DNA from 4 places in the Cytobacillus sp. FSL R7-0680 genome. Region 1 is predicted to be linked to each of the others. Evidence: riboswitches for the same ligand, from Rfam matches in the RefSeq annotation. Region 1 holds a riboswitch; each other region holds the start of a gene.

Region 1 (7,754 bases):
TCTGCTGCTGATGGCCCAATGCCACAAACTCGTGAGCACATCCTTCTTTCTCGTCAAGTAGGTGTACCTTACCTTGTTGTATTCATGAACAAATGTGACATGGTAGACGACGAAGAATTACTTGAATTAGTAGAAATGGAAGTTCGTGACCTTCTTTCTGAATATGAATTCCCTGGTGACGATATTCCTGTAATCAAAGGTTCTGCGCTTAAAGCTCTTGAAGGAGATGCTGCGTGGGAAGAAAAAATCATTGAATTAATGGCTGCAGTTGATGAGTATATCCCAACTCCAACTCGTGACACTGAAAAACCATTCATGATGCCAGTTGAGGATGTATTCTCAATCACTGGTCGTGGTACTGTTGCTACAGGTCGTGTTGAGCGTGGACAAGTTAAAGTCGGTGATACTATTGAAATCATCGGTCTTGCTGAAGAACCAAAATCAACTACTGTAACAGGTGTTGAAATGTTCCGTAAGCTTCTTGATTATGCTGAAGCAGGAGATAACATTGGTGCTCTTCTTCGTGGTGTTGCACGTGAAGATATCCAACGTGGTCAAGTATTAGCTAAACCAGCTTCAATTACTCCACACGTAAAATTCAAAGCTGAAGTTTACGTTTTATCTAAAGAAGAAGGTGGACGTCACACTCCATTCTTCACAAACTACCGTCCTCAGTTCTACTTCCGTACAACTGATGTAACTGGTATTTGTAACCTTCCTGAAGGTGTAGAAATGGTTATGCCTGGAGATAACATCGAAATGAACGTTGAACTTATCTCTCCAATCGCTATCGAAGAAGGTACTAAATTCTCTATCCGTGAGGGTGGACGTACTGTAGGCGCTGGCGTAGTTGCTACAATCGTTGAGTAATAAATTTTGATTATGATATTTGAAGGGGACGCCTTTCATAGAAAAAGCAGTCGGGACGCCGGCTGCTTTTTCTTTATGCTTTTTTTTACATCAATCATGAAGAGGAGTGTACATTAAAGTATCTTGCTTCGGGGTGTGAAAACACCATAGCTGTAACAGAGGCTTCAGGTTCCATCATATAACCTTCTGTTAATTCGATCTCAATATCTTCTGGTTGTATAAGACGGAATAACTTCGCTTGATCTTCTAAATTTGGACAGGCTGGATAACCGAATGAAAATCGTTGTCCTTGATATTTAGCCGCAAAACGCTCCTCCATCGTCATTGTTGGGTGATCTGGAAAACCCCATTTATCCCTAATCTGTCTGTGAATATACTCAGCCAGCCCTTCAGCTGTTTCTAACGCAATTGCTTGCAATGCGTGACTTTCTAGAAATCTGCCTTCCTCTTTTAATTGTGTAGCTGCTTGTCGTATTCCCTTTCCTGCTGTTACAGCAAAAAAACATACATAGTCTGTTTGCTTTTCTCTTAGATAATCAGCAAGACAAAGATTTTTTCCTTTTTCTTGTCTAGGGAATACAAACTTTTCAATAGGAAGATCGTCTTTATTCATTATAATGATATTATTTCCATTGGCATTTGCTTTAAAAAATTGGTAAGTAGCTTTTGGTTGTATCCAGTTATTTTTAATTATTTCATGGATCAGTGAGTCTAACAGGATATTCACCTTTTCTAGTTTTTCATTAGTGAGCTCCCTTTTTTGATTTTTAACCCCAAGATGATATAGCAGCATTTTACGGTTAATATATGGTTCTATATGGTGGAAAGAGAGATTTGTAATTAAATGTCTCTTTAAGTCTTGCGGTTGAAAAATAGGAGCTTCTTGAACGGTTTTCACTCCAACGGCTGGTTCGGAATATTTTTTTATCAATTGGGCTTCTTCTTTGGTAGTTTGTGCTGTTCTCGAGATTTGTGCTTGAAATAATTCACTATAGCGACTTGGTTCTCGGATTTCATTTGCTAAACTCAGACCGGTCATTGCATCTTTTGCATATAAGACGAGTCCTTTGTAGTTAGGGGCGATTTTATTATTCGTAAATTTTCGAGATAAGGCAGCTCCCCCCACCATAATGGGGGTTTGTATATGGGCATCCTGTAAGTCCTTTGCTGTTAATGCCATTTGTTGTGCTGACTTTACGAGTAAGCCAGAAAGTCCAATGATGTCGGGTTTTTCCTCTCTAATGGCTGCGATAAGTTCAGCAGAAGAGACTTTAATTCCAAGATCAATGGTTTCAAATCCATTGTTAGAGAGAATAATATCGACAAGATTCTTACCGATATCATGGACATCACCTTTGACGGTTGCGAGTAAAACTTTCCCCTTACTTGTAGATGTTTGTTTATCATTCTCCATATAAGGTTCTAAAAACGCGACTGATGCTTTCATCACTTCTGCACTTTGTAAGACTTCTGCAACAATTAATTGATTATCATTAAATAATCTACCTACTTCTGCCATACCATTCATTAATGGTCCGTTGATAATATCTAATGGATTTGGGTATTTCGCTAATGCTCTTTCTAAATCTGGGAGAAGGCCTTCTTTTGTTCCTTCTATTATATAGCTTGATAAACGTTCTTCTAATGATAGTAAATGGGTTTCTATCCTTTTTTCCTTCTTCTTATCACGATAAAAGTCAGTAAAATCAGCTAAAATGCTATCGCTGGTTTGAAAAAGAAGCTTTTCTGCTAATTCTACTTCATTTTTAGGGATGCTTGGGAAACGCTCTAGCTTTTCTGTATTGACGATTGCATAGTCTAGCCCGGCTTTCGTGCAATGAAAGAGGAAGACGGAATTTAAAATTTCTCTCCCCACACTCGGAAGACCAAAGGACACATTACTAATGCCTAAAATCGTTTTCGCCTCCGGTAGAGCTTCTTTAATAAGTTTAATACCAAGTACAGTTTCTTTAGCAGAACCAATATATTGTTCATCTCCAGTGCCGACAGGAAATACGAGGGGGTCGAAGATAATATCCTCTGGAGGTACTTGATACTGCTCAACGAGGATATGATAGGCCCGTTTAGCTATGACTAGCTTGTTTTCAGCTGTGATGGCCATGCCTTCCTCATCAATGGTACCGACAACAATGGCTGCTCCGTACTGATGGATAAGCTTTGCAGCAAAGGTGAATCGGTCCTCACCATCTTCTAAGTTAATCGAATTGATTATAGCTTTACCTTGAGAGTAGGTAAGAGCTTTGGCGATTACTTCATCATCAGTTGAATCAATGACTAGGGGAACTTTGATTTTTTTCGTTACTTCAGCTAAAAAATGGTCCATATCTTCTATCTCATTACGATCAGGGTCAGCAAGGCATATATCAATGACGCTTGCTCCTTTTTTAACTTGGGCTCTAGCAATTTCCGATGCTTCCTCATACTTTCCTTCATTAATCAACCGTTTGAATTTCTTTGAGCCAATGACATTTGTCCGCTCACCAACCATAATCGGTCTAATAGATTCATCATAGGTAAGGGGTTCAATACCTGATAGTTTATGCTGTCTCTTTTTAGTAATGGGACGGGGTGGTACATGGGCTAATGCTTGACTGATTGCTGTGATGTGCGCTGGTGTGGTACCGCAACAACCACCAACGATATTCACCCAGCCCTGTGTGGCAAAATCCAAAAGCTTTGTAGATAGAGATTCTGCTGTTTCGTGATAACAACCGTCTTCATCTGGTAAGCCTGCATTAGGATAACAGCTAACCCCAGTTGAAGAGAGTTGTGCTAGAGAGCGAATATGCTCTTGCATAAATTCCGGTCCAGTTGCGCAGTTGAGTCCAACAGCTATTGGTTTCATGTGCTCTATTGAAATGTAAAACGCTTCGATGTTTTGCCCTGCCAAAGTGGTGCCCATCGGTTCTATTGTCCCTGATACCATTATAGGGAGTTCTTTCTTTGTGTGATGAAAGGCTTCTTTAATCCCTAGGAAAGCAGCTTTTACATTAAGGAGATCTTGGCTTGTTTCTATTAATAATAAATCTACACCACCGTCAATGAGTCCTATGGCTTGTGTACGATAATCCATGACTAATTGTTTAAAAGTTGTTCCACCGGTAACGCTTAATGTCTTAGTAGTTGGTCCCATAGATCCTGCTACATATCGCGGATGATTAGGCTTGTCGTATTTATGCGCTGCTTTTATAGCGATTTCAGCCGCTCTGCGGTTTAATAATTCACTTAAATGCCCAATATTATATTCTTCCAAAACGATACGCGTCGCTCCGAATGTATTTGTTTCAATTATATCTGCCCCTGCCGAAAGATAAGCTTCATGAATTGATTGAATCAATTCAGGTCGCGTAAGTGTGAGGTGTTCATTACAACCTTCTAAATCCTCACCACCAAAGTCATCTGCAGTTAGGTGGGCTTCTTGTAGCATGGTACCCATTGCTCCATCCATGATTAAAATCTTTTCCGTCATTTGTTTAGTGATGGCTACTTTTGACATAATGATGCTCCTTCATCTGTTGATCTTTTCTTCTAATATGATTGGTCAGCTCGGTTGTAAGTTGATATCTAAGGAAGGGGGTAACAAGGTAGATGCCTTGAAAGAGTTCTAAGGCTGCATCGATCAACTCTTTTGTAATTAATAAGCCTTCTTTCTCAGCTAGAACAGGGTTAACCGCTTTAGCCATTCTGTCGCGGGTCGTTTGAGTAATCTTGATACCAGGCACTTCGTTATGAAGATACTCTGCATTTTTGCTGCTAATCAGTGGCATCATTCCGATGAAAATAGGTGCGGACAGATGCTTTGTTGCCTCATGAATCTCTAATAGTTGTGTTACTGAAAACACTGGCTGTGACACGAAATAATCAGCGCCTGCTTTTATCTTCCTTTCAAGTCGGGCAACAGCTTTGTCTAAGGATTTGACATGAGGATTAAATGCTGCCCCGACAGAAAAGACGGCATTTTCACCAAGTTCAGAACCTGAAGGGGAAATTCCTTCATTAAATTGTTTAATCATTTCTATTAATTCAAAGGAAGATAAATCAAACACAGATGAAGCGCCTGGGAAATTACCAACTCTTGCCGGATCCCCTGTAATGGCTAAAATATCATGCAACCCCAATGTATGAAGACCCATGAGATGTGATTGTAAGCCGATTAAGTTTCGATCTCTACAGGAGAGGTGGACAAGTGGTCGAACGTTTGTATCCTTTTGGATGATATGTGCTAGGGCTTCATTTGCGATTCGTGGTGTCGCAAGAGAGTTATCTGCGAGTGTGATTGCATCAACCCCAGCATCTTTTAAGGCTCTGGCACCTTCAAAAAATTTAGCAGTTGATAGCTTCTTAGGTGGGTCTAGTTCGACGATGATGGTGCGTTTTTCTTGTACAAGTGTCTCTAACGGGGTATTGGTGCGTTCGATTGTAATTCTCTCTATTTTAGGTTTCCTTTTATTTGTTACTTGTTTTTCAATAATTGGTACAGCATGCCTAACTTCGTCTGCAAATGCTTTAATATGGCCAGGTGTCGTTCCGCAGCAACCACCAAGCAGTCGAACACCTTGCTTAAGGAAGGACTTCGCTGATTTTCTAAAATAGTCTTCACTCTCCTTATATTGAATCGTACCATCGATATAGGCCGGTAGACTCGCGTTAGGATATGCAGAGAGAAACGCGTGCTGAGGTAATTCAACGGAGGAGAGTGTCTCTAACATATGATGTGGACCTAAACGGCAGTTTACCCCGACAACATCTGCCCCTTTAGCTTCTAACCTTTTTAAGGCGTCATTAATTAACGTCCCATTTTGTAATATAGCGATTTCTTGTAAAGACACTTGGGCAATTATAGGTATATCCGTTTCTTTCCGGGCAATAGAGAGAACCGTTTCTAATTCTTCTAAATCATAATATGTTTCAAGAAGGAGCCCATCTACGCCTTCTAACAATAAGCAGTATAGCTGTTCACGAAAGTTACGTTTAATTTCATCTAGAGGAATAGAGAGGGGGTTTAATCCTCGTACACCTCCAATTGTGCCAAGCACATATGCCTGGTGCTGTTGAATACTAGATCGTGCCAGTTTTACAGCCGCACTATTAATCTCTTTGACTGAATCCTCTAGGCCATACCGTTTCAATTTTAAATAATTCGCAGCATAGGAATTTGTTTGAATTAAATCAGCACCTGCATGGAGATAGGCTTGATGAATGTGCTGAATTTGTTCCGGTGCTGAGAGGTTTAACTCTTCAAAACATGTATCCGTACCATAAGAATAAAGAAGTGTTCCTATCGCACCGTCAGCAATTAATACTTGGTTCTTCATTTTTTCAAGGAAGTTCAAAGGTCTCACTCCTTCAATTCATATTTTGTTGAATTCAATGGATGAGAAGCCAAAGAGAAAATAAAAAAGGCCCTCAAGAAGAAGGCCTATTATTATCATAGTCATCTTCTCATCTTTCAAGCGTATAGCTTGTAGGAATTAGCACCTTTTCAATAATGTTCACTATTGATGGTTGCTGAGGTGTCATCGGGCCTATCCCTCAACCTCTCATGATAAGAAATAAAAAATATTTTATTGACTAAAATTTACATGAATGAGTCTATGTTTGTCAAATAAAAATTTAGAAAATTTAAAAATAAGTAATTAAATAAGCGTTTTTTTAGAAAATGATGTAAAGAGGAAGATATACTTGAAAACACTATTAACAGCAGTTATAATGTTAAAAGTGTGCAGAACAGAGAGAAACGCAATCAATAGTTGCATTTGTTATGTCTTTTCTGTATAATAGACAATGTTGGTCTTTGACTGCGATGAAGTGAAAGGTTGCTGACACACCCGGCCGCTTTGCCATGGCGAGTGTGTGGGAAATTTTCACGGAGAATGTCTATATGAAAATAGGCGAAAAGGAGGGAAAATAATGGCAAAACAAAAAATTCGTATTCGTTTAAAAGCTTATGATCACAGAATTCTTGATCAATCTGCTGAAAAAATCGTTGAAACTGCAAAACGCTCTGGTGCGGCTGTATCTGGTCCAATCCCATTGCCAACTGAAAAGTCAGTTTACACAATTCTTCGTGCGGTGCATAAATATAAAGATTCTCGTGAGCAATTCGAAATGCGTACACACAAACGTTTAATCGACATCATTAATCCAACACCACAAACAGTCGATTCATTAATGCGTTTAGACTTACCATCTGGTGTTGATATCGAAATTAAACTTTAATTAATACATTAAAACAATCTAGGAGGTGTGACTGAAATGACCAAAGGAATCTTAGGAAGAAAGATTGGTATGACTCAAGTATTTGCTGAAAACGGTGATCTTATCCCGGTAACAGTGGTTGAAGCTACTCCAAACGTTGTTCTTCAAAAGAAATCAGTTGATACTGATGGATACGAAGCAATCCAAATCGGTTTTGAAGATAAACGCGAAAAGCTTTCAAACAAACCGGAAAAAGGACACGCTGCTAAAGCTGATACTACTCCTAAGCGCTTCGTTCGCGAATTACGCGGAGCTGACTTAGCTGAGTATGAAGTTGGTCAGGAAGTCAAAGTTGATATTTTCGCTGAAGGTGAAAAAATTGATGTAACAGGAATTTCAAAAGGTAAAGGTTTCCAAGGTGCAATTAAACGCCACGGACAATCTCGCGGACCAATGGCACACGGTTCACGTTACCACCGTCGCCCAGGTTCAATGGGTCCTGTTGCTCCAAACCGCGTATTTAAAGGTAAACTATTACCTGGTCGCATGGGCGGAGAACAAATCACAGTACAAAACCTTGAAATCGTAAAAGTAGATGCAGAACGCAATCTTCTATTAGTAAAAGGTAATGTACCTGGCTCTAAAAAAGCGCTTCTAAAACTAGT
Region 2 (7,754 bases), 3.2 Mb from region 1:
CCACAAAAAAACCTTTAACAACTAATGAACAAATAGTGGTTAAAGGGTTTTTTAAACAGTTAGTTTCCTTGGAAATTCGGCTTTCTTTTCTCTGCGAAGGCTTGTAATGCTTCCACTCTGTCTTTTGTTGGTAGTAACACTTCATAAGCTTTTCTTTCAATATGTAATCCTGTATGTAAGTCAGTATTCATTCCTTGTTTAACAGCAAACTTTGCTTGTTTAAGTGCGATTGGGCCATTATTAAGCATTTTACTCGCAAATTGTATGACTGTATCTAACAATATATCTTCATTACATACCTCATTTACGATACCGTATTGCTGTGCTTCTATGGCTGATAACCTCTTCGCTGTTAGTATTAATTCCATCGCTTTTGTTTCACCAATTAAGCGAGGAAGCCTCTGCGTCCCTCCTGCTCCAGGAATAATAGCTAGACCTGTTTCAGTTAAGCCTACCTTAGCTACATCCGCCGCAAATCTAAAATCACAACATAGAGCAAGCTCTAAACCGCCACCAAACGCAAAACCATTAATAGCTGCAATCGTCGGCTGAGGCAACTCTGCAATCATATTAAAAACGTCCCCCATTTTATATAGGTTTCGCCTTACTTCCTCATCGGTAAGATTTCTTCTTTCTTTTAGGTCTGCACCAACACTAAATGCACGATTGCCAGTCCCAGTTAAAATAACTACTCTCACCTCTGGGTTTGCTCGAACATTTTCTACTTGCTGTTGTAACTCAATTAACGTTTCATAATTAAATGCGTTTAACGCATCAGGACGATTTAATTTTATTGTAGCAATATAATCGTTGATATCTAATTGAATTTGTTCCATACTCTAGCTCCTTTTCTTTTTTAAAAAATATTCATAACAATATTCGCCACTAAATCATGAAAACCCTTTCAAATATAAAACAAAGCCATTCACCTTAAAAAATTACATAGGAAAAACTAGCCTTCCCTATGAAGAAAAGCTAGTTACCTTCTTTATAAACCTTTAATATAGTTATCTACGATTTTGTTAAAAACATCAGTTTCCTCTAGAAAAGGGCAATGACAACTTTCCTCAAATATATGCAGCTTTGCATTCGGTAAAGCATTTAAAAGATGCTTGCCTGCCGCTACTGGTATCAACTTTTCTTCCTTACCAAAGCATAGAAGTGTGGGAATGTCGTAATCGGGTAGAGAGCTACGATAATCAACGACTGATTGATCAAACAGAATGGCACTTGCAACGGAAGCAGGTAATCTTGTCGTTTCTTCAAGCATCCAATCTAGCTCGCTTAGACTTAATTCTTTTTTAAACATTAGTGGAATGAAACCTTTTAAAAAGGCTTTTTGGTCTCTTTGCACTTCTCTCATAAAACTAGTTAAAGTCTCCATATCAAAGGCGCCTATTGAGAAATCAGGCCATTTAAAATCGGAGGCAAGTTCATCTACGATTACTGTCGATTTAATATGTTTATCACCAAATAACTTTAAGTACTCCCATATGACAAATGCCCCCATCGACCAGCCAACAAGGGTCACATTCTCTAGTTTTAAATTTGTGATAAATTGTCTAATATCTTCGGCATACTGTGCAATGGTATGGCCATGATGGATTTTTTCTGATTGACCATGTCCTCGTAAATCTGGTATTAACACACGATAATCAGTCTTAAAGTATTCTATCTGCTTTTCAAAGAATCGACCACTCATCCATACACCATGAATAAAAATGACTGGTTCACCATTACCTACATCTTCAAAATAAATACTTGTACCGTCACTTAATTTCATTATTGTCACATCATCAACCTCCATTTTAAAAAATTCAATAATAATATATTCTATGCCTCAATCTATAAAAGTAGTGGCAAAACAATAGCTAAAATTTATCTTCTCTTATTTATTATACAACTCTAAATTTTATAAAAATATTGTATCTCAAAGTTTTTTCAAACAATTAAAGGAGCCGAACAAACAGGAGTTGTTCGGCAAAAAATATATTTTCAGTTATTTTAGTTGTAACTCCTTTATAGACAATAAAGAATGCAGACGATTTAATTCTTTATCTAATCTTTCCTTTACATGATTTTCGACAATAAAACGATGTTCTTCTGTTCTTTCAATCTCTTTATCTAAAACATATACACCCTGAAGGACTGTTTCTGCTCCTAAACTGGATATAACTGGTTTCAATGCATAATCAATCATAAGTAAATGTCCGAATGAGCCCCCTATCACAAGCGGTAATACAGATTTATCAACGAAGCCTTTTTGAGGTAATAAATCCAAATAAGCTTTTAGTACACCTGTATAAGAGGCTTTAAATACTGGTGTTAATATAATTACAGCATCTGATTTTTCTACTTTTTCATTCGCTGCGATAATTGCTGGGCTATCAAATTTTGCATGAATTAAATCTTCAGCAGGTAGCTCCCTTACTGTAATTTGCTCATATGGCACGCCCTTTTTGTTTAAAAAAGCAATCGCTTCTTGCTCTAATCCGTTTAAACGGGAATTGTTTGATGTGCTTCCCGATATGATTACAACATTTGTCATCTTCAGACGCCTCCTATTTTGTAACTGTCAACTTACTAAATTTTTTACCATAATGATGCTCTGGCAAATGGTCATACCCAAATAAATTCTTTCTTAAAGTACCTTCTTCATACTCTCTTCTTACGAGCCCCCTATCTTGTAGGATTGGAATGACATGCTCAACGAACTCTTCGAATGTACCTGGAGTGACGGCATATGCAACGTTAAACCCGTCAACTCCTGTCTCTTCTTTCCATCCTTCTAATTGATCAGCAACAGAGTGTGCTGTACCAACAGCCACTTGACCCATCCCGCCAACACCAACAAATTTGGCAATGTCATCGACCGTCCAACTCTTTGTAGAATCTATATTCGTAAATGTTTCAACGATTGACTGAATGGCGTCATTTTTAACGTACTCGATTGGTTGATTTGCTTTATACTCTGAGAAGTCGATACCACTCCACCCCCCAAATAACGCTAATGATCCTTCATAACTAGCATGGTTTTGATAGTCCTCATACTTAACTCTAGCATCTTCCTCTGTTTCACCGATAATAGGCGTGACGAGAGAGAGAATCTTTACTTCACTGGGGTCTCTCCCCTCCGCTCTTACTGCTTCCCTAATTTTATCGACTATTACTTTACCGGCTTCTTTTGTGGGCACACTTATAAAGACCAACTCTGCATGTTTAGCAGCAAACTTTCTCCCTCTTGTAGATGCACCCGCTTGAAAAATAACCGGTGTCCTTTGCGGAGAAGGTTCACATAGATGTGCACCTGGCACCTTAAAATATTTCCCTTCATGGTTAATATCGTGAACTTTACTTGGATCTGTATAGAGCCCTTTTTCCTTGTCTAAAACCACTGCGTCGTCTTCCCAGCTTTGTTCCCACAGTTTATATGTGACATCTAAATATTCATCAGCTATCTCATAACGTTCATCATGGCTGATTTGTTGATCTAGTCCTATATTTAGTGCGGCACTATTTAAATAAGATGTGACAATATTCCAACCTATTCTTCCTTTTGTTAAATGATCGAGAGTGGACATCCTCCTTGCAAATACATATGGATGTTCAAAACTAGTTGAAACCGTTAGACCAAACCCTAAATGTTTTGTTACTTGCGCCATTATAGGAACAACGAAAGCAGGATCATTAACTGGCACTTGTACCCCTTGTTTAACCGCTGCTTCTCTAGAATTTTGATAAACATCATATGTACCAAGCACATCTGCCAGGAAAATGGCATCAAAACGTCCCTTTTCAAGTACTTGAGCCAAATGTGTCCAATATGATATGTCTTTATAAGTGGAAGATTGATCATCCTTATGTGTCCATAGTCCTGGTGATTGATGCCCAGCGCAGTTCATATCAAAAGCATTGAGGTACATTCTTTTCGCGGTCATTTTTAATTCTCCTTTAGTGATCATATTTTATAAAAAACTCATCAAGTGCTTTACTTAAACCACCTTTTCCAAATTTGATTCTCGTTTTATTGTTTCGATTTTCAATTTGATTCGAGGCAAAATCCAAAAACGCGATGACGAACAGTCTCCTAACAATTATTGAATGCAACCCTTTGTCATAAAGCGATTGTTCAACCGTATGGAAGATTCCTTTATTAATATTAAAAGATTGACAACACCATCTAATAAAGTGAAAGTCAGGTAGATTCAAGTACATGCAGCCTGATAGGTTTTTAGCTACATTGGGTGCTTGATTACTAATTGTTGACTGCATGTAACTCACTCCTTTTCATTTGCTCCATTCCATCATTTTTTATTTTGTTGTTTCTTTTTCAGAGCAAATCGTTTCTTCTCGGTAATGTCAATTTGGGTAATATCCCCTTCGTGTACAGTAATGGTGACACAACCATATTCGAGTTCCTTTAATGTTGTGAGAATGGTATGAATTTTATCTTGATCAATGTGTTTTTCCATAAAATTCTCCTTTATGGGACTTATTTTAGTCTTTTTACAAGCTCCTCTATTTCTGTAAGTGTTAACTGTTCTAATTCATGTCGCTTGAACTTTATTTCATCTATAGTAAGCATAAGGTTGATTAAGGTTTGTTTTCTCTTTGCTATCGCTTTTTGTAAAAACTTAGCCAACCTCTTTCCCCCCCCACTCGGTGTTCTTTTTTTCTTCATTCATCGTATCTAGAAATTCTGTTGTATCCTGAATAATTTTGGTCTGATCATAATCCATGGATGCTACATGGTATGAGTTGTAAAGGACTCGAAGCCATTTATGATCTGTTTGAATTTCGATAAAAATACGATCTGTATTCTCTGGAGGTACAACATGATCATGGATAGACTTAAAGCATAATATTGGGCAATGAATTTGAGATAAACTTTTTCCTGCGTCACTCATTACCTTTTGTAAAGAGTGAACTGCTTTTACCGGAATATTATCGTAAGTAATTTCATGTATAGTCGGATTTTTGATATCTGGGCTACCTTCGTCAATATAGTGTTTCTCATCGTAATATCTTAAATACTCGTAATCTGGTAATGTCAGTGCAGTATTAATTAGGATCAGTCCATCTAGCTCTCCATATTTCTTAGCTAACAACAGCGCTAATGCACCGCCCATAGATTGACCTAAACAATAGACTTGTTTGCACTTCTCCTTTAATTGCTTATAAGCTGTAACAACATCATTGAACCAATCATCATAACCATATAACTCTAAATCTCTGCTTTTTGTTCCATGTCCCGTGAGCCTTGGGGCATGAACAGTAAAACCCCTATTTGCAAGTTCCGCACCCAAGTCCTCAATGCTCTGCGGTGTTCCAACAAAGCCATGAATGAGGAGAATACCAATGTCCCCACCTTCATAATAAAAAGAATCTGCACCTGGTATAACTGTTGATTCTACTCTTTTCATTTTTTCGTCCTCCTTTATATTGCAACATTTTGGTGGACAATGGTTGACTACCATTGCCGATTTTTCCCGTTGATGTAAATCTAGCTGCACTACTGCCTTTGGAGGTCCAATCAGCTACTTTAATTCCAACTTAACAAATAGGTTTAATCAGTTTAAAAACAGCATTTGTATAGAGGAGATCATCCCTTGGTGATTAAATCATGCAAAATAAAAAACCTCTTCTGACAAGAAGAGGTTAAAGTTCCGTTCTTTATCTCTCCTTATCTTTCAAGCAACAGCTTGCTGGAATTGGCACAGTGCAATAAATTGCCTGTTGCCGAGGCTTCAAAGGGCCAGTCCCTCCACCTCTCTGGATAAGAAAAATCATATTAAATTTTATATCATTTACTCTATAATATTTATCAATATTTGTCAATTATTTTTTAAAAATTAAGATGATTTACTCATTCGCCCATCCATTCTGGCTTATGAAAACCTTTAAAGTTTTCTTCAATTACTTTTGCAAATTCCTCCGACTCTATGGCTTCAATGATATCCTTTGCCATTTGGGCGTCCTTATCTTCTTTACGAACAACAATCCTATTTTGGATTTCCTCAGGAATTTGATCCCGATAAATTGCTGTTGTTAAATCTAATCCTGCAGCAACCGCAAAGTTACCATTAACAGCAGCAAGATCAACTGATTCAAGAGACCTTGGCAGTTGGGCTGCATCTACTTCATGGAATTTCAAATTTTTCGGGTTAGATAATACATCATTTACTGTTGCATTGACTGGGTTTATATCATCTTTCAATTCTATTAAACCAGCATCACGCGCAACTGTTAATCCTCTCGCTAAGTTTGTAGGATCATTAGCAATGGCCATCGTGCTGCCATCTTTCACTTCTTCAAGGGAGTTGAATTTTTCTGAATAAATACCAATTGGAGCTGTAGGAACAGAAATAATATCTACTAGATCCATCCCTTTTTCAGTGTTAAAATTCTCTAAGTACACTTTATGTTGAAATAAATTACCATCCAAATCTCCACTATCTAAAGCAATATTCGGTTGAACATAATCATTAAATTCCTTTACTTCTACTTTGTACCCTTTTTCCTCAAGTAGTGGTGCTACACCTTGCTCAAGCATATCACTATAAGGAACTGTCGCCCCTAAGACCATCTCTTTCTTTTCTTCGCCGGATGAACCTGATGTCCCACATGCACTTAAAACAGTGCAACAAGTCAGTACAAAAAATAATAACCAAACTTTTCTCATACCCTTCACCTCTTATTTTAATTATTTATCTTTTCACCTTTACGATATTTACTTCCTGGATGACCACTCGGTAAAAGGGGCGAGCCATGAGTAAAAAGCTTTTCTCTTAACGTACCCTTTTTGTATTCCTTTTTATATAAACCACGTTCTTGTAGAATCGGAATAACAAGCTCAATAAAATCTTCCAAATCTGCTGGCGTTACTAAATGATTTAAATTAAAACCATCGACACCAGAGGCTTCAAACTGATATTGAATTTGGTCTGCTACTTCTGATGGATTGCCGACAATTATATTGTCTCTATCTAATCCTTCTAGTTTTGAAATCGCTTCTTTAATCGATAGTTTTTTCTTCGCATCTTTCGTTAATGAAGCAGCTTTATAATGCCCATGCTCTGTAGCTTTAAATTCAAATGGGTTATCTAACTCATCCTTTGTAAATTCCGCAACATTATAACCGCTTGCGCCCCCAAACTGTGCTTTCGCTGCATCTGCACTCCATAATTGGTTGTATTCAGCAAATTTCTCTTCCGCTTCTTCAGTTGTCTTACCTACGATGACTGTTAGGAAAGTGAATATTTTAATATCTTCCGGATTCCTGCCATATTCTTCCGCTTGTTTTCGAATATCCTCTGTATAATGTCTTACTCTTTCAGGTGTTGGCCCACCTACAAATACACATTCTGCATGTTTTGCTGCAAAAGCACGTCCTTTAGGAGAAGTCCCTGCTTGATATAAAACAGGTGTTCTTTGTTGTGACGGTTCTGTTAAATGCGGTCCTTCGACATCAAAATATTCTCCTTTATGGTGAATTTCATGGATTTTCTTACGGTCGATTAATACCCCTTGTTCTGTATCTTCTATCACTGCTCCATCTTCCCAGCTTGATTCCCACAGTTTATAAACGACATCCATATATTCATCGGCAATTTCATAACGCTTATCGTGTTTGATCATATCTTTGAAACCAAAATTTCTTGCTGCATTAGGAAGATAAGAAGTAACGATATTCCATGCCACTCTTCCTTTTGTCAAATGATCTAATGTGGAAAACCGTCTTGCCTGCCCAAAAG
Region 3 (7,754 bases), 3.6 Mb from region 1:
TCAGGAGCCACACCATAGAAGTTTGAAGAAGTATAGGCCCCACTATATGCAGGATGTGCCATGATAGGTAACTGCACTTCATTGTTTTCAGCTAGTGTTTGGAGCATATCTAGACCGTAAGTGTGAACATTGAATAATAATGCATCCGCACCTAATTCGCTCGCATGTTTTGCTTTATCTACTAAATCCATTGTTCTCCCAGATAAATTGACTGCATAAAGTGTCCTTTTTCCAGTCTTTTCATAGACTTCATCTAGTATTTCTTTACCTGCGATAATTCGGTCTTCAAAAGAGATGTTGACATCAAAAAGAATTTCATCATCTTTTACAATATCAACGCCCCCCATAGCCTGGTCTCTTAACTGTTCTCTTAAAAAGTGAATATCCCTGCCGATAATGCCTTTAAATATACTCATAAGTAATGGGCGGTCTTGAATATTTAGTTTCGATCTTATATTTTTTATACCGAATTTTGGTCCAGGAAAACGGGAAAGATCCTCATTATCAAATTCCAGATTTAATAATTTTACTTCACCATCTAGAGATAACTTTCCAAATACAGTTGTTAAGATTGCTGGAATATCAAATGTGAAATTATATGTAGGGTAGGCGATACTAATTTCGCACCTTACTTCACCGAATCGATTGGGATGTTCATCATCATAAAATTCTTGTAGTGCAGTGACTCTGCCTTTATGTTTTAGTAATTGTTTTTGCTCAAGTAATGGTAACGCTGTCCACGAGCCTATCGTTAATCCTAAAGCGATATCCTCTGCTTTTTTCTCTAATGAACCGGGTCTTGCGTATACTTGATAAGTTGCAATTACATCTCCCATATGAGAACCCTCCCTGATGATTTCGAATTAACATTGACAATAAAAAACCCTCTTCTTAATCAATAAGAAGAGGGTTAGTTCGCAGTGATAGAACCTTCTCCTTATCTGTCAGCATGATTGCTGCAAGAATTAGCACCGTGTTCATTTAGAATCGGTTGCCGGGCTTCATCGGGCTCGTCCCTCCGCCTGCTCTTGATAAGAAAATTTATGATTATCGTTTTAAATTTTTGCACAATTGTATTATGTCACCAGGTGTTTTATCTGTCAACAGAGAATTTTTTACGTTATATGACAAAATTCTTTTCCTTAAAAAGATGAAAAGTTTTAAAAAAAAGATTGACACTTTTTTATAATCGGTGCTAGTATTTGCTCAAGATATTTCAAAAAATGAATCTTTTATACTCTTATCAAGAGCAGGTGGAGGGAAATATGGCCCGATGAAACCCAGCAACCGACCGTAATATCGTTGTGAAACGAGGCGCAGCTAGAGAATTTCTGCGCCTAATGTAAGGCACGGTGCTAATTCCATTCAGAAGTTATTCTGAAAGATGAGAGGCAAAATCGTAATGACGAATGCCTCTTTCTGTACAGGAAAGGGGCATTTTTGTTTCTGTAATGACAAAGCAGGTCCGACTACATCTCTTCATGTAGTCACCCCTGTTTTGTGCCACAGATAAATAAAGAAATAAGGGGGAAGAGATATGGCTGTTTTAGATAATATAGGTTATCGCGCTTTGACAGAGGAATCAGCGTGTGAATACGTGAAGAGTTTAAAACTGTTTTTACCGGATGAAAAAATGACGGTGGAAGAGATTGGTGATGGTAATTTGAATTATGTTTACCGTATTACTTCTAATCATAAAAGTGTAATTATTAAGCAAGCACTCCCTTATGCAAAAGTAGTCGGAGAAAGCTGGCCTCTAACACTTAAACGTGCAAAACTGGAGGCAGAAGTGCTTAAGAAGCATGGTGAATTCGTTCCTCACCTCCTCCCAGCAGTACTAGCATCAGATGAAGAGCTAGCATTAACTGTGATGGAGGATCTTTCCCATTTGACAATTGTAAGAGACGGATTGATTCAAGGGGATCATTATCCGAATTTATCAGCTCATATTGGTGAGTACTTAGCAAAGACATTGTTTTCAACTTCAGATTTTGCTCTTCATCCGTTTGAGAAAAAGAAATTGGTCGCTAAATTTTCAAATCCTGAACTATGTAAAATCACTGAGGATTTAGTATTCACCGATCCATTTTTTGATGTGGAAACGAATGATTTTGAAGCTGAGTTGGCTGAAGTGGTTCAGCAACTATGGGCTAATGACAAGTTGAAACTTGAAGTAGCCAAAATAAAATATGCTTTTCTCACAGAAGCAGAGAGCTTACTACATGGTGACCTACATACAGGGAGTATATTTGCGAGTAAGAGTGAGACGAAGGTGATCGATCCTGAGTTCGGCTTTTATGGTCCGATTGGATTTGATGTCGGTCAATATATTGCCCATCTCATTTTCCAAGTACTTGTACGAAACGAAAACGATAGAATCGTTATTCTTCAACAGATAGAAGAAGTATGGGATGTGTTTTCTCAATATTTTTCAGAAGCTTGGCAAAATTCTGTTGTTAATCCTTTTACGAAAGTACCAGGCGCTCTAGAGTCTTTTCTAGCTAAAGTATTTAAAGATGCTATCGGAGTAGTAGGGTGTGAATTAATTCGGAGAACAATCGGATTGTCGCATGTGAAGGATCTTGATGGAATAGAAGATAGTTCAATTAGATTATATGTGAAGAAGGCAACGATTCAATTAGGTTCATCCTTGATTATTAATCGCAAAAACATAGTAACAATCTCGCAACTTCTTAAGGAACTGGAGGCGTATACATCATGAGTATACCAACACCAATTGAATGGCAAGAAGGTAGATTGAAAATTCTTGATCAAACCTTATTACCCCATCAAACAAGATGGATAGAACTCGAAACCATTGAAGATGTCTTTGAGGCAATTATTCAGTTGAAAGTAAGAGGGGCGCCAGCTATTGGAATTACTGCTGCTTATGGTTTAGCGATTGCTGCAAAAAAATACGAAGGGGTCGACATTGAAACTTTCCATCTTAGAATTCATGAAGATTATCTTTATCTAGCGGGCTCTAGACCGACAGCTGTTAATTTGTTCTGGGCTTTGGATCGAATGATGAAAGTAATAGAAACGCTGTATTCAACAGAGGAGACAATTATCAGTTTGGAGCAAGAAGCAAAGAAAATACATCAAGAAGACGAGGAGATTTGTCGCCAAATTGGTGAAAATGCACTAAGTCTATTGAATGGAAGGAAAAAGGTATTAACGATTTGCAATGCGGGGACGATTGCTACGGGAAAATATGGTACAGCGCTAGCGCCGTTTCATTTAGGCAAGGAGAAGGGTGTTGACTTTCAAGTATATGCTTGTGAAACGAGACCGGTTCTTCAGGGAGCGCGCCTAACTGCTTGGGAGCTTCAACAGTCCAATGTGGATGTGACGGTCATTACTGATAATATGGCTGCTCATACCATAGCAACCAAGGGGATTGAAGCGATTATAGTCGGGGCCGATCGTATTGCCAGCAATGGAGATACAGCGAATAAAATCGGTACATGGCAACTAGCTATTTTAGCAAACTATTTTCAAATTCCTTTCTATGTAGCTGCGCCATTATCGACATTTGACTTTTCTATCGCATCAGGGGCAGATATTCCGATTGAGGAGAGGTTGGCAGAAGAGGTGACTCATATTGGGCCAAACCAGATCACACCAGAAGGAACGAAAGTGTTTAATCCGGCGTTTGATGTGACAACGGCTAATTTAATTACTGCAATTATTACTGAAAAAGGCATTTTTGAAGCTGATCGAAACAAATTGGCACAATTGAATAAAGCAGAAGAGGGAGTTAGGGCATGAAGAACAATCGTATACTATTAGCGTTTCTTATTATTTTTATTTTAATCTTGGCAGGCTGCCAGCCAAAAGGAAGCAATTCAAGTAGTGAAGCAACTGCATCAACTAAAGAGAATAGTGTACATCCGTTAGCTAATAAAAAGATCGCACTAATCATGCAAATTAATTTAGGAACTTTTTCTGCACAATATATTGAAGGGGTAAAAGAGCAGGTAGAAAAGTTTGGTGGAACCGTTCAAGTATTTACTTCTGAAGGTGACTTAGCAAAAATGGCTTCCAATTTAGATGCAGCGATTAATCAAAAATTTGATGGGATATTAATTGATCATGGAACGAAGGAAGCGTTAACGCAAGGAGTAGAAAAAGCGGCTGCACAAAATATACCTGTAGTGGTCTTTGATGCTGATATTGCAGTGAAAGATGTAACTGTACTTCAACAAGGCGATGAAGAAATGGCGAAGTTGACATTAACCAAGCTTGCTGCAGATGCAGGAGGGAAAGCAAATATTGTTAAGATTTGGGTAGCTGGATTTGCACCGATGGAAAGAAGACAAGTAGCTTATGAACAATTTTTAAAAGAGAATACAGATATTAAGGAAGTAGCAGCATTTGGTGCTGCCACCGATAATACAGCATTAGATACTCAAGCACAAATGGAAGCAATCCTAAAACAATATCCAAATGAAGGTGAAATAACAGCAGTTTGGGCAGCTTGGGATGAGTTTGCTAAAGGAGCTGTCAGAGCGCTAGAGCAGGCAGGAAGAGAAGATATTAAAGTCTACGGGATTGATATGAGTGACGAAGACCTGCAACTGATACAAAAAGAAAACAGTTCATGGGAAGCGACAGCTGCCGTTGATCCAAAAGATATTGGTCGTATTCAAGTTCGATATTTGTACCAAAAATTAAACGGTGATTCGCCTAAAGAAAAAGTTATCCTTGATCCTGTTTTTGTAGAGAAAAGTCAATTACCTGATGAGGCAATTACAACAAACGAACTGCATGAATATATAGATGGTTGGGGAGAAAGTGAACAAGGCTATACGGAAGAATTAAAAGCACTTGAGGGCAATTGAATGAAATGGTTTGTAGCTAGTCAACCGACTTTTAGAGAGTCGGTTTTTGTATCTATGAAGGAGGTCTCCTTTAAGTGAGTGAAGTTGTTTTGGAAATGAAAAAGATTAGTAAGAGTTTTGGAAAAGTTACGGCATTAAAGAACGGGGAGTTAGTGGTTCATAAAGGAGAAATACATGCCTTGCTTGGAGCAAATGGAGCTGGGAAAAGTACATTAATGAAAATTCTCTCTGGGGTATATAGACAAGACCAAGGAGAAATTTTGATTAACCACGAAAAAGCAACTTTTCAACACCCTAGTGACGCGAAAGAAAAAGGAATATTTTGCGTTTATCAGGAGGTTGATACAGCCATTGTTCCACAGCTTACTGTAGCGGAAAATATTATGCTTGATCGCTTTTCACAAGAGAAAGGGTGGTACTTCTCTCGTAAGGATCTACATCGTCAGGCACAGGAAGCATTAACATTACTCGAGGTGAATGATATTGAGCTAAATCAAGCAGCTTCAAATCTAAGTCTTGCTAAAAAGCAATTGGTTCTCATAGCTCGGGCGTTAGTGCAAACGACTAAAGTCATTATTTTTGATGAGCCAACCGCTCCATTATCACATATAGAAGCAGAGAAATTATTTCATGTAATTAGGCAACTGAGAGTAAAGGGAATTGGTTGTATTTTTATTACACATCGATTACCTGAAGTATTCGCCATTGCAGATGTGGTAACGGTTATGAGAGACGGATGTCGGATTTCAACCGTACCAATTGCTCAGATAACGCAGGAAATGGTAATTGAACAAATGCTTGGAGAAGTATGGCATGAGGAAAGAAACGTTATGCACAGTTATAAACGAGGGGAAGAGGTTTTAGCACTTAAGAATATCAATCTAGGAAAGTTACAAAATATTAGTTTAAATGTATATGAAGGTGAAGTTGTAGGAATTGCGGGCTTGGTAGGTGCTGGAAAAACAGAACTAGCGAAAACAATATTTGGAAATACACCAGCCACTTCAGGAGAAATCAGAGTCTCTGGTAAGAAGATACAGGTGAAGCATCCAAAAACAGCTATTGCTTGTGGTATCACTCATATTCCTGAAGAAAGGCGGAAAGAAGGTCTATTCATTAATGAAACGATATCGAAGAATGTAACTTTCCCACAGCTGAAAAAGTACGTAAAAGGGGGTTTTATTAACAGAAAGGCTGAGAGAAAAGCTACTGAAGAAGTGATTTCAACTTTGCAGGTGAAAGCAAATGATGTGGACGTAGAGGTGAATCATTTAAGTGGGGGAAATCAGCAAAAGATCGTTATCGGTAAGTGGTTATCAAGTGAAGCGAAGGTTTATTTATTTGATGAGCCTACTAAAGGCGTGGACATCGGTGCGAAAAGAGAGATTCTTAAACTAATTCAACAGCTTGCAAAGGAAGGCAAGGCCATTTTGTATTTTAGTAGTGAAATCCAAGAATTATTAACAGTTTGCCATAGAGTATTAGTGATGTATGATGGCAAAATCGTGAAAGAATTTACGCAAAAAGAGGCAACGCAAGAAAAGATTCTGTTATATGCAAGTGGTGGAAAGGAAGTCAATCATGAAGGACCAATTGATCGCATTTCTATTTAAATACGGGGCAATTACTTTACTTATTCTTATTATTTTTTATTTTACAAGTGTGAGCCCATTCTTTTTAACCTATGATAATTTTTCGGATATATTACGTTCCATTTCGATTGTCACTGTGCTCGCGCTCGGGGTCACATTTACATTAGTAGTTGACGGTTTTGATTTATCTGTTGGCTCCACGATGTCATTAGCAACTGTTTTTACAGCTTCATTGATGGTTTGGTATGATTTACCGCTATGGTTAGTTCTACTATTACCAATTATCGTTGGAGTGGCAGTTGGATTATTTAATTCGTTCTTAATTGTTGTGATAGGTATTCCCGATTTATTAGCAACATTGAGCAGTATGTACATCGTAGCGGGATTACATCGGACTTATACAGAAGGATACTCAATTTATAACCATATGCCACTGACTTCTGGTGGGACAGCAATTGGTGAGTTTTCTAATGCCTTTCTATGGATTGGTCAAGGCCATTTATTAGGTATCCCTGTACCTGTATGGATCATGGTCATTCTAGTGTTAGCTTCCTACTGTTTTTTGAATTATACGAGATGGGGCAGAATCTTTTATATGACAGGAGGGAATGCCGAAGCTGCGACCTTATCTGGTGTAAAAGTAAAGAAAATCAAATGCATGGCTTATGTAATTTCAGGAATTTTTGCTAGCATAGCAGGCATTTTATTTACTGCTAGGGTAGGATCAGGGCAAATCGATGCAGGTGCACCACTACTGATGGAGGCTGTTGCAGCTGTATTTGTTGGCTACTCGGTACTAGGGGCTGGAAAACCAAATGCGTTAGGTACATTTTTTGGCGCAGCAGTCATCGGCGTATTATTAAATGGTTTAACTATTTTGAATCTACCTTATTATGGTTTTGATATTATTAAAGGGACTGTACTCGTTTTAGCATTGGCAGTGACTTATATGTATGCGAAAAATAAGTTTTCAACAAATAGCTTATAGAAGTAGTAGTAGTGGGTGAGGCACTTTTGTAGTTGCAGGTAGGCTAATCGCTTACTTTGGAAGATACAAATATTTGTTTTAGTTGATAAGGCAAAGGTGGTTTGTGTCTCATTTAAACGGAGAAATAGTGATGAAAGCTTTAGCAAATGCCGTTTACGAGTGGCTCAGATGAGAAATAGGAGACGAGAGGTGAGCAATGGCGATAGCGAGTGGCTCAGATGGAAAATAGGAACCGAGAGGAGAGCAAATGGTGTTTGCGAGTCGCTCAGATGGAAAATAGGAGACGAGAGGAGAGCAAATGGTGTTTGCGAGTCACTCAGGTGGAAAACA
Region 4 (7,754 bases), 1.1 Mb from region 1:
CGTGAAGCTAGGTCCAAGAGCGACAATTAAAATCGGTCCTAAAGCCACTTTCGGCATACTGTTTAAAATGACGAGATAAGGATCTAGAATCTTAGAGAGAAACGGTGACCACCATAGAATCGCCGCCAATATCGTTCCCAATAATGTCCCTAAAATAAAACCGAGTATGGTTTCTGATAAAGTAAAACCTAAATCAAAAAACAGCGTACCATCTTGAACTTTAATTAAAAAGAGCTCCCATACTTTTGAAGGTGAACTGAAAATGAGAGGATCAATCCACTTGTTTCTACTGGCAATCTCCCAGCCTGAGAAGAAAATAAGAAAAATAACGAGTTGATAAAATCGTACCCAATACTTTTCTTTCTTAAGGGAGCGGATATACGCATTATGGAGTGCTTTTGTGTGACTCTTGTGATCCAAGGGACTCCATCTCCTTCCAAATCGTTTGAAAAATTTCTGCATTCATTGGGTGGTTTCTTGTATCGAATGGAGAGCATTCTCTTAATTCTTCAGGTATTTCAAATACTTTATGAATCTTACCAGGGCTTGGTGCGAATAAATAGATGCGATCGCTCATCGCAATTGCTTCGCCGATATCATGTGTCACAAGAATAGCTGTTTTTCCAAATGATTTTAATGTGTCAGATACAAGATTTTCTAAATGCAATTTTGTTTGATAATCGAGAGCGGAAAATGGTTCATCTAACATGAGAAGTTTAGGTTCGGTTGCCAGCGTCCTTACAAGTGCTACCCTTTGTCGCATGCCGCCTGATAATTGTTTTGGATACAATGACTCGACATCTGATAAGCCCATTTGTAATAATAAATCTTTTGCATAAGCTTTTCTTTCTTCATCTAAGTGATGATTGATCTTTAGACCCAAAAGAATATTTTCCTCAATGGTTTTCCAAGGGAATAGATAATCTTGTTGCAACATATATCCAATTTCACTTTTCAATGTAGCTACTTGTTTTCCTTCTAATTCTACACGGCCCTCCGTTGGTTGGAAAAGACCAGCAATGATAGATAACAAGGTTGTTTTGCCACATCCGCTCGGTCCTAAAAATGAAATGAATTCTCCTTCATTCACTTGAAGTGAGATATTAGAGAGAGCCGTCACTGCATTTGATTTCGTAAAGTAAGTATGATGAATATCTTGCACTTTTAAGAATGTCATCTTGCAGTCTCCTCTTTTTTTTTCTGGATGGTTGAGCGAACAGAATCATTCTATCCGCTCCACATAGTACTATTCTTTAATCACTTTCTCAGCAATGGATGTGTTGACAAGAGTTTCATAATCCACTCGAGCAGGCAGTTCACCTGCTTCATCCATAATATTTTGCAAGTTCTCCCATTCTTCTTTTTCTAAAATAGGATCGGTCGCAAAGGACCCTTGACTTTTATAACGATCAATTGACATGGTTAAAATTTCTAAATCTGTATTATCAAAGTATTTTGTAATGATTTTAGCTGTTTCTTCTGCTGAATGTTCATCTACCCATTGTTGCGCTTTATAGATGGCACGTGTAAATTTCTCTACTGTTTCTTCGTTACCATTGATGAAGCTATCCTTTGTCATATATGCTGTATAAGGAAGATGGCCAGATTCTTCACCGAAGGAAGCGACGATATGTCCAATGCCTTCTTTTTCAAACACACTCGCAGTCGGTTCGAATAATTGTACAAACTCACCAGTACCAGATGAAAAGGCAGGAGCGATATTGGCAAAATCAATATTTTGAATTAGCTCTAAGTCAGCATGTGGATCAATATCATGTTTTTTTAACGTATACTCACCAGCCATTTGCGGCATGCCACCTTTTCTTTGCCCGAGGAAGGTACTCTTCTTTACCATATCCCAAGTGAAATCTTGGATATCTTCCCTTGCAACAAGGAAGGTGCCATCTGTTTGCGTCAGTTGGGCAAAATTTATGACAGGATCATTTGCTCCTTGCGCCTGAACATAAATGGATGTTTCAGAGCCAACAAGAGCAATATCAATACTATCGGATAATAGCGCAGTCATCGTTTTATCGCCGCCGGCAGTGGTGGTTAACGTAACATCCAAACCTTCCTCTTTAAAAAAACCTTTTTCAATTGCAACATATTGGGGAGCATAAAAAAGAGATCTTGTGACCTCACCGATACGTATTTTTGTCACATCCTCTTTTCCACAAGCTGCAAGAGGAATGAGTAGAACAGAAATACAGAGAAGCATGAAGCTCCATTTAAGCCATTTTTTCATTTGAGAACCTCCTCATTCAATGTTTCTTAGATTTTTGCATCTAAACTATCTTATGAGGGTGACAAATTTGTGTGATTGCCCATGTGAAATTTTTACTATATGTAAAGGAGGGAAAAGCATTGATAATCGATAAATGGCGGTTTCCATCTCCGCATCCTCAAGTGAAATTATCAATCATTACATACTTATCTAATGATCTAAAAATCAAAGGTCTATTAGCTGAACCAGAAAATAAAAACGTATCAGAAGGTTTTCTATATTTAAGAGGTGGGATTAAGAACGTCGGTAAAGTGCGCCCTAGTCGGATTGTACAGTTTGCCCTCCAAGGTTTCATTGTATTTGCGCCTTTTTATCAGGGCAATCAAGGAGGGGAGGGAAATGAAGATTTTGCAGGTGATGATCGTTATGACGCTTTTTCAGCTTTTCAACTTTTAGCAGAACACCCTCGGGTTAAAAGGGTACATGTCTTTGGGTTTTCTAGAGGAGGTGTAATGGCGTTATTAACAGCCTTACATATGCCTAAAGCGGCTTCAGTTGTTACGTGGGGTGGTGTTAGCGATATGTTCCTCACATATGAAGAAAGAGTGGACTTGCGTAAAATGATGAAACGAGTCATCGGTGGAACGCCTCATAAATACCCAGAAAGATATGAATATCGCACACCATTATATGAACTTAATCAACTGCAAGCAAATGTATTAATTATTCATGGTGTCTTAGATCATAATGTTTCTGTCGAGCATGCCTTCCGCTTAGAGAAGCGATTAAAAGAGTTAGGTAAACCTGTAGATACATGGTATTTCAAAGAATATACGCATTATTTTCCGCCAGCTATTAATAGACAAATTGTCCGTGATCTTGGGCGGTGGATGAAAGAACAATAAGCTTTATTGTATAGAGATTGTAAGATACAATAGTAATATAAAACTCGATGAACAAGGAGCAAAACAATTATGGGTATGCCTTTAGAATTAAATACAATGATCGTTACGAAAGGAAGAGAAGAGAGGCTAAATGAAAACCTTTTTACATTAACAAAAGAAGGATACCGCCTCTACCCACTAAATATTCCACTTGAAGTAAAGAAAACAAGAGACGGTGAAATCAGTGGAATGGGAAGCATCCAAAAGTTAGAAATGGAAAATGATTGTACGAAAATCTTTTATCAACTGATTTCGCTAAAAACTACAAATTAAAAATTGGCCCGACTGCTTTTGCAGTGTTGGGCTTATTTTGTATACAAATGTCTATTGAAACTTTGCATGAATATAAGTATTTATTTATCGGTGTCCATCAACAAAAGATCATCGTTTCTTAAGTTAGCAGCTAATTTGTAGACTCATAAAGGGCGAATATTGGATACATAGGAAAGATAGTGAGTGGTGGCTATATGAAACAAGCCGTCGATTGCAACTTGGTGAGATTAGCTAATCGATTGACTTAAGTTAATCGCACTTATTAGAAATCGAAGCCGGTTGAACCGGTATTTTGACCCTCAAAAATAAACAGTGAGTGATGAGTGAAGTGAAATTATTGAAACAAAAAACCTTCGAGTCGGATGCTCGAAGGTTTTTTTAATTAAGCGATAGGACCGCCTTTTTCAGCGATTTCACTAGAGATATTACCGAATTTCTTGAAGTTTTCACGGAATTCATTAGCAAGTTCTTTTGCTTTTACATTATATGCATCTTGGTCTGGCCAAGTTTTGTTAGGCAATAGTACTTCATCTGGAACACCAGTTACATGTTGAGGAATTTCTAAACCGAATACTTGGTCAGTTACTGTCTCAACAGAATTTAGTTCGCCTTCTAGAGCAGCTTCAACCATTGCTCGTGTATAAGCAAGCTTCATACGGCTTCCTACACCATATTCTCCACCAGTCCAACCAGTGTTTACTAGGAATACTTTCGCGTTATGCTCGTCAATTTTTTTACCAAGCATTTCTGCATACTGTTGAGCTGGTAATGGTAAGAATGGTGATCCAAAACAAGTGGAGAAAGTCGCTTGTGGTGAAGTAATACCACGCTCAGTACCAGCCAGCTTAGAAGTGTATCCACTTAGGAAGTGATACATTGCTTGTTCTTTATTCAATTTAGAGATTGGAGGTAATACACCAGAAGCATCAGCTGTTAAGAAGATAATAGTATTCGGGTGACCTGCAATACTCGGGTCAACAATATTGTCAATTGCTTGTAATTGGTAAGCCGCACGCGTGTTTTCCGTTAGCGTATTGTCCGCATAATCTGCTACGCGTGTTTCTTTGTCTAATACAACATTCTCAAGTACAGCGCCAAAACGGATGGCATCGAAAATTTGTGGTTCTTTTTCACGTGTAAGGTCGATACACTTCGCATAGCAGCCACCTTCAATGTTGAATACTCCATTTGGAGACCAGCCATGCTCATCATCACCGATTAAACGACGGTTGGGATCAGCTGATAATGTTGTTTTACCAGTTCCGGAAAGGCCAAAGAATAAAGCAACATCACCTTCGCGGCCAACATTGGCTGAACAGTGCATAGGGAGAATTCCATTTTCAGGAAGCATGTAGTTCATAACAGAGAAAATAGATTTTTTCATCTCACCAGCATACTCAGTACCACCAATAAGTACAATACGGCGTTCGAATGAAACGATGATAAAAGTTTCTGAAGCTGTACCGTCAACTGCTGGGTCTGCTTTGAAATTAGGTGCTGAAATAACTGTAAATTCAGATTCGTGATCTAATAAATCTTCTTCTGTAGGACGAATAAACAATTGGTGTGCAAAAAGGTTATGCCAAGCATATTCATTAATTACTTGGATTGGCATACGGTGTTTTTTATCCGCACCAGCAAATCCTTTGAATACGAAAACTTCTTCTTTCTCTTTTAAGAAAGCAATCACCTTGTTGTATAAGTTATTGAAGACTGCTTCAGAAATTGGTTGGTTCACACTTCCCCAGTCAATTTTATCTTTAGAGCTTGCTTCTTCAACAGTATATTTGTCTTTAGGTGAACGACCTGTATACTTACCTGTTGTCGCGCGAATTGCACCGGTAGATGTAAGAACACCTTCGTTTCTGTTTAATACTTTTTCAACTAGTTGCGGCACAGATAATTGAACTTGGATGTTTTCGCCTTTTAGTAAATCATTTAACTCAGTTATCGATACAGAATTCATCTGATGAATACCTTCCTTTATATAATATTATTTAAGAGATATGCATCTCAGTCGCTATTTGTGATTATTTCTTCAAAAATAGTATAACACATTTATTCATTCAGTCTATACTATATAAATCATTTTTATATAATTAATGAAATTGTCACAAATACAGGCAGTATTCATTATAAATAGCTTTTGCAAATTTAAAAAGGATAATCAGCAAATTTAATGTAATTTTTATATATATTAAGGAAAAAGAACGGTATGATCTTAACTAAAATTATCCGTTATCAAAACTAAAGTTTATAGAGTCGGATATGACAATTTTTACATTGAATTGTTAATGAAAAACATTTGACTATATTCCATGTGTAAGTTATGATGAATCCTTGAACGGATACTCTCTTATCCCGAGCTGGTGGAGGGACAGGCCCTATGAAACCCAGCAACCTGCCAACTACATTTTCATGAGCAAAGGTGCTAACCTGATGCAAGGATTTATTACTCACTATCCTTGAACGATAAGAGTGAAAGGCGCGAATCATTTTGCTTCAACCTTTTCACTAAATCAGAGAAGAGGTTTTTTTTCATGCTTTTTAACATGATGTTGGCGAATACGAGGAGCGGCTTTTGGAATGTACTATTTATGTATGGGAAAAAGACCAACCATTTTATTCTCAATATTCCAAGTTAGCGCATAGGTTATTAAGGGTATGAGATAAACATTGGCCCATAAATAATGAAGATTCAAATAAGGGAATGAGTTCCGTATCAAAAATAAAGACTATAATAAAGTCTTATTGATTCGATAAATAAGGAGGAAGTCAGATGTCAACAAAACGTAGATTGTTTACTTCTGAATCAGTAACTGAAGGTCATCCGGATAAGATCAGTGACCAAATATCTGATGCAATATTAGATGCTATTTTATCACAGGACCCAAATGCGAGGGTTGCTGCGGAAACGTCTGTTACTACAGGTCTTGTATTGGTTGCAGGAGAAATCACTACATCCACATATGTAGATATTCCAAAAATCGTTCGTGAAACCATTAAGGAAATTGGTTATACACGTGCAAAATATGGCTTTGACTCTGAAACATGTGCTGTATTAACTTCTATTGATGAACAGTCAGCTGATATTGCTATGGGTGTAGACCAAGCATTAGAAGCGCGTGAAGGACAGATGACTGATGCAGAAATTGAAGCCATTGGTGCTGGAGATCAAGGTTTAATGTTTGGCTTTGCATGTAATGAAACAAAAGAGCTTATGCCATTACCTATTTCATTAGCTCATAAACTTTCTCGCCGTTTAGCTGAAGTAAGAAAAGAGGAAATCTTACCTTACCTTCGCCCAGATGGTAAAACACAAGTAACAGTAGAATATGATGAAAACAACAAACCTGTACGTATTGATACAATTGTTATCTCTACGCAGCACCATCCAGAAATTAGTTTAGAGCAAATTCAACGCAATTTAAAAGAGCATGTAATTAACCCAGTTGTTCCTACTGAATTAATTGATGAAAACACAAAATACTTCATCAACCCAACAGGTCGCTTCGTTATTGGTGGACCTCAAGGTGATGCTGGCTTAACTGGTAGAAAAATTATCGTTGACACATACGGCGGTTATGCACGTCACGGTGGTGGTGCATTCTCTGGTAAGGATGCAACGAAAGTTGACCGTTCAGCTGCTTACGCAGCTCGCTATGTGGCAAAGAATATCGTTGCTGCTGGACTAGCTGACAAAGCGGAAGTACAATTAGCATATGCAATTGGTGTTGCTCAGCCGGTATCCATCAGTATTGATACATTTGGAACTGGAGTAGTATCTGAGGATGTTTTAGTTGAAGTTGTTAGAAACAATTTTGACCTCCGTCCTGCTGGCATTATCAAAATGCTTGATTTACGCCGTCCGATTTACAAGCAAACAGCCGCTTATGGACATTTTGGTCGTACAGATATTGATTTACCTTGGGAGCGCACAGATAAAGCGGAAGAATTGCGTAAGGAAGCTTTAAAATAAATTAGAAAATTATGGCTGTAGAAAACTCCTTTAATGAGTTTTCTACAGTTTTTTTATGTGGAAAAGGGGCTATCGTTAAATTTTAATAAACGTACAATTGAGCCAAAGCGATTAGCTCGTACATCAAGAAGTGGAATAGCCAAAGATAGAAGAGTAAAAGTCGTTTTTTTAGATATTACAGTAGCAAATAAATATAATATTTTAAGCCCCCTAATAATGGACAAAAACCCTTAAGGAAACGATTTCATATAAAATTAAAATAATTGTCATCTTTTCGTCTTAAATTGAGGGTAAAGAATAAACATCCTTAAGTATATGAAGAAGTAAACATGAA

Evidence for each region. A riboswitch is a leader RNA that binds a small molecule or an ion and turns the genes downstream of it on or off. The one in region 1 is predicted to bind S-adenosylmethionine.
Region 2: it holds a riboswitch for S-adenosylmethionine, as region 1 does, so the genes downstream of both, MKY26_RS01985 (alpha/beta hydrolase) here and MKY26_RS18050 (bifunctional homocysteine S-methyltransferase/methylenetetrahydrofolate reductase) in region 1, are expected to answer to the same signal.
Region 3: it holds a riboswitch for S-adenosylmethionine, as region 1 does, so the genes downstream of both, mtnK (S-methyl-5-thioribose kinase) here and MKY26_RS18050 (bifunctional homocysteine S-methyltransferase/methylenetetrahydrofolate reductase) in region 1, are expected to answer to the same signal.
Region 4: it holds a riboswitch for S-adenosylmethionine, as region 1 does, so the genes downstream of both, metK (methionine adenosyltransferase) here and MKY26_RS18050 (bifunctional homocysteine S-methyltransferase/methylenetetrahydrofolate reductase) in region 1, are expected to answer to the same signal.

Annotation. Positions count from the first base shown of each region.
Region 1 is NZ_JBBPAO010000001.1:3,625,241-3,632,994, forward strand. It holds gene tuf (elongation factor Tu) at 1-870, shown strand, start outside; gene metH (methionine synthase) at 965-4,387, opposite strand; gene MKY26_RS18050 (bifunctional homocysteine S-methyltransferase/methylenetetrahydrofolate reductase) at 4,365-6,224, opposite strand; SAM riboswitch class I at 6,331-6,443, opposite strand; gene rpsJ (30S ribosomal protein S10) at 6,802-7,110, shown strand; gene rplC (50S ribosomal protein L3) at 7,147-7,754, shown strand, end outside.
Region 2 is NZ_JBBPAO010000001.1:392,088-399,841, reverse strand. It holds gene MKY26_RS02020 (enoyl-CoA hydratase-related protein) at 60-836, opposite strand; gene MKY26_RS02015 (alpha/beta fold hydrolase) at 989-1,792, opposite strand; gene ssuE (NADPH-dependent FMN reductase) at 2,000-2,548, opposite strand; gene MKY26_RS02005 (LLM class flavin-dependent oxidoreductase) at 2,562-3,938, opposite strand; gene MKY26_RS02000 (hypothetical protein) at 3,952-4,272, opposite strand; gene MKY26_RS01995 (YezD family protein) at 4,305-4,472, opposite strand; gene MKY26_RS01990 (hypothetical protein) at 4,493-4,642, opposite strand; gene MKY26_RS01985 (alpha/beta hydrolase) at 4,635-5,423, opposite strand; SAM riboswitch class I at 5,681-5,783, opposite strand; gene MKY26_RS01980 (MetQ/NlpA family ABC transporter substrate-binding protein) at 5,867-6,682, opposite strand; gene MKY26_RS01975 (LLM class flavin-dependent oxidoreductase) at 6,700-7,754, opposite strand, start outside.
Region 3 is NZ_JBBPAO010000001.1:18,190-25,943, forward strand. It holds gene MKY26_RS00120 (2,3-diketo-5-methylthiopentyl-1-phosphate enolase) at 1-836, opposite strand, end outside; SAM riboswitch class I at 935-1,038, opposite strand; SAM riboswitch class I at 1,238-1,391, shown strand; gene mtnK (S-methyl-5-thioribose kinase) at 1,538-2,722, shown strand; gene mtnA (S-methyl-5-thioribose-1-phosphate isomerase) at 2,719-3,771, shown strand; gene MKY26_RS00135 (sugar ABC transporter substrate-binding protein) at 3,768-4,844, shown strand; gene MKY26_RS00140 (sugar ABC transporter ATP-binding protein) at 4,919-6,457, shown strand; gene MKY26_RS00145 (ABC transporter permease) at 6,426-7,424, shown strand; gene MKY26_RS00150 (hypothetical protein) at 7,723-7,754, shown strand, end outside.
Region 4 is NZ_JBBPAO010000001.1:2,487,518-2,495,271, reverse strand. It holds gene MKY26_RS12335 (ABC transporter permease) at 1-420, opposite strand, end outside; gene MKY26_RS12330 (ABC transporter ATP-binding protein) at 386-1,177, opposite strand; gene MKY26_RS12325 (ABC transporter substrate-binding protein) at 1,247-2,245, opposite strand; gene MKY26_RS12320 (alpha/beta hydrolase family protein) at 2,365-3,129, shown strand; gene MKY26_RS12315 (DUF2584 domain-containing protein) at 3,199-3,441, shown strand; gene pckA (phosphoenolpyruvate carboxykinase (ATP)) at 3,824-5,407, opposite strand; SAM riboswitch class I at 5,795-5,920, shown strand; gene metK (methionine adenosyltransferase) at 6,221-7,420, shown strand.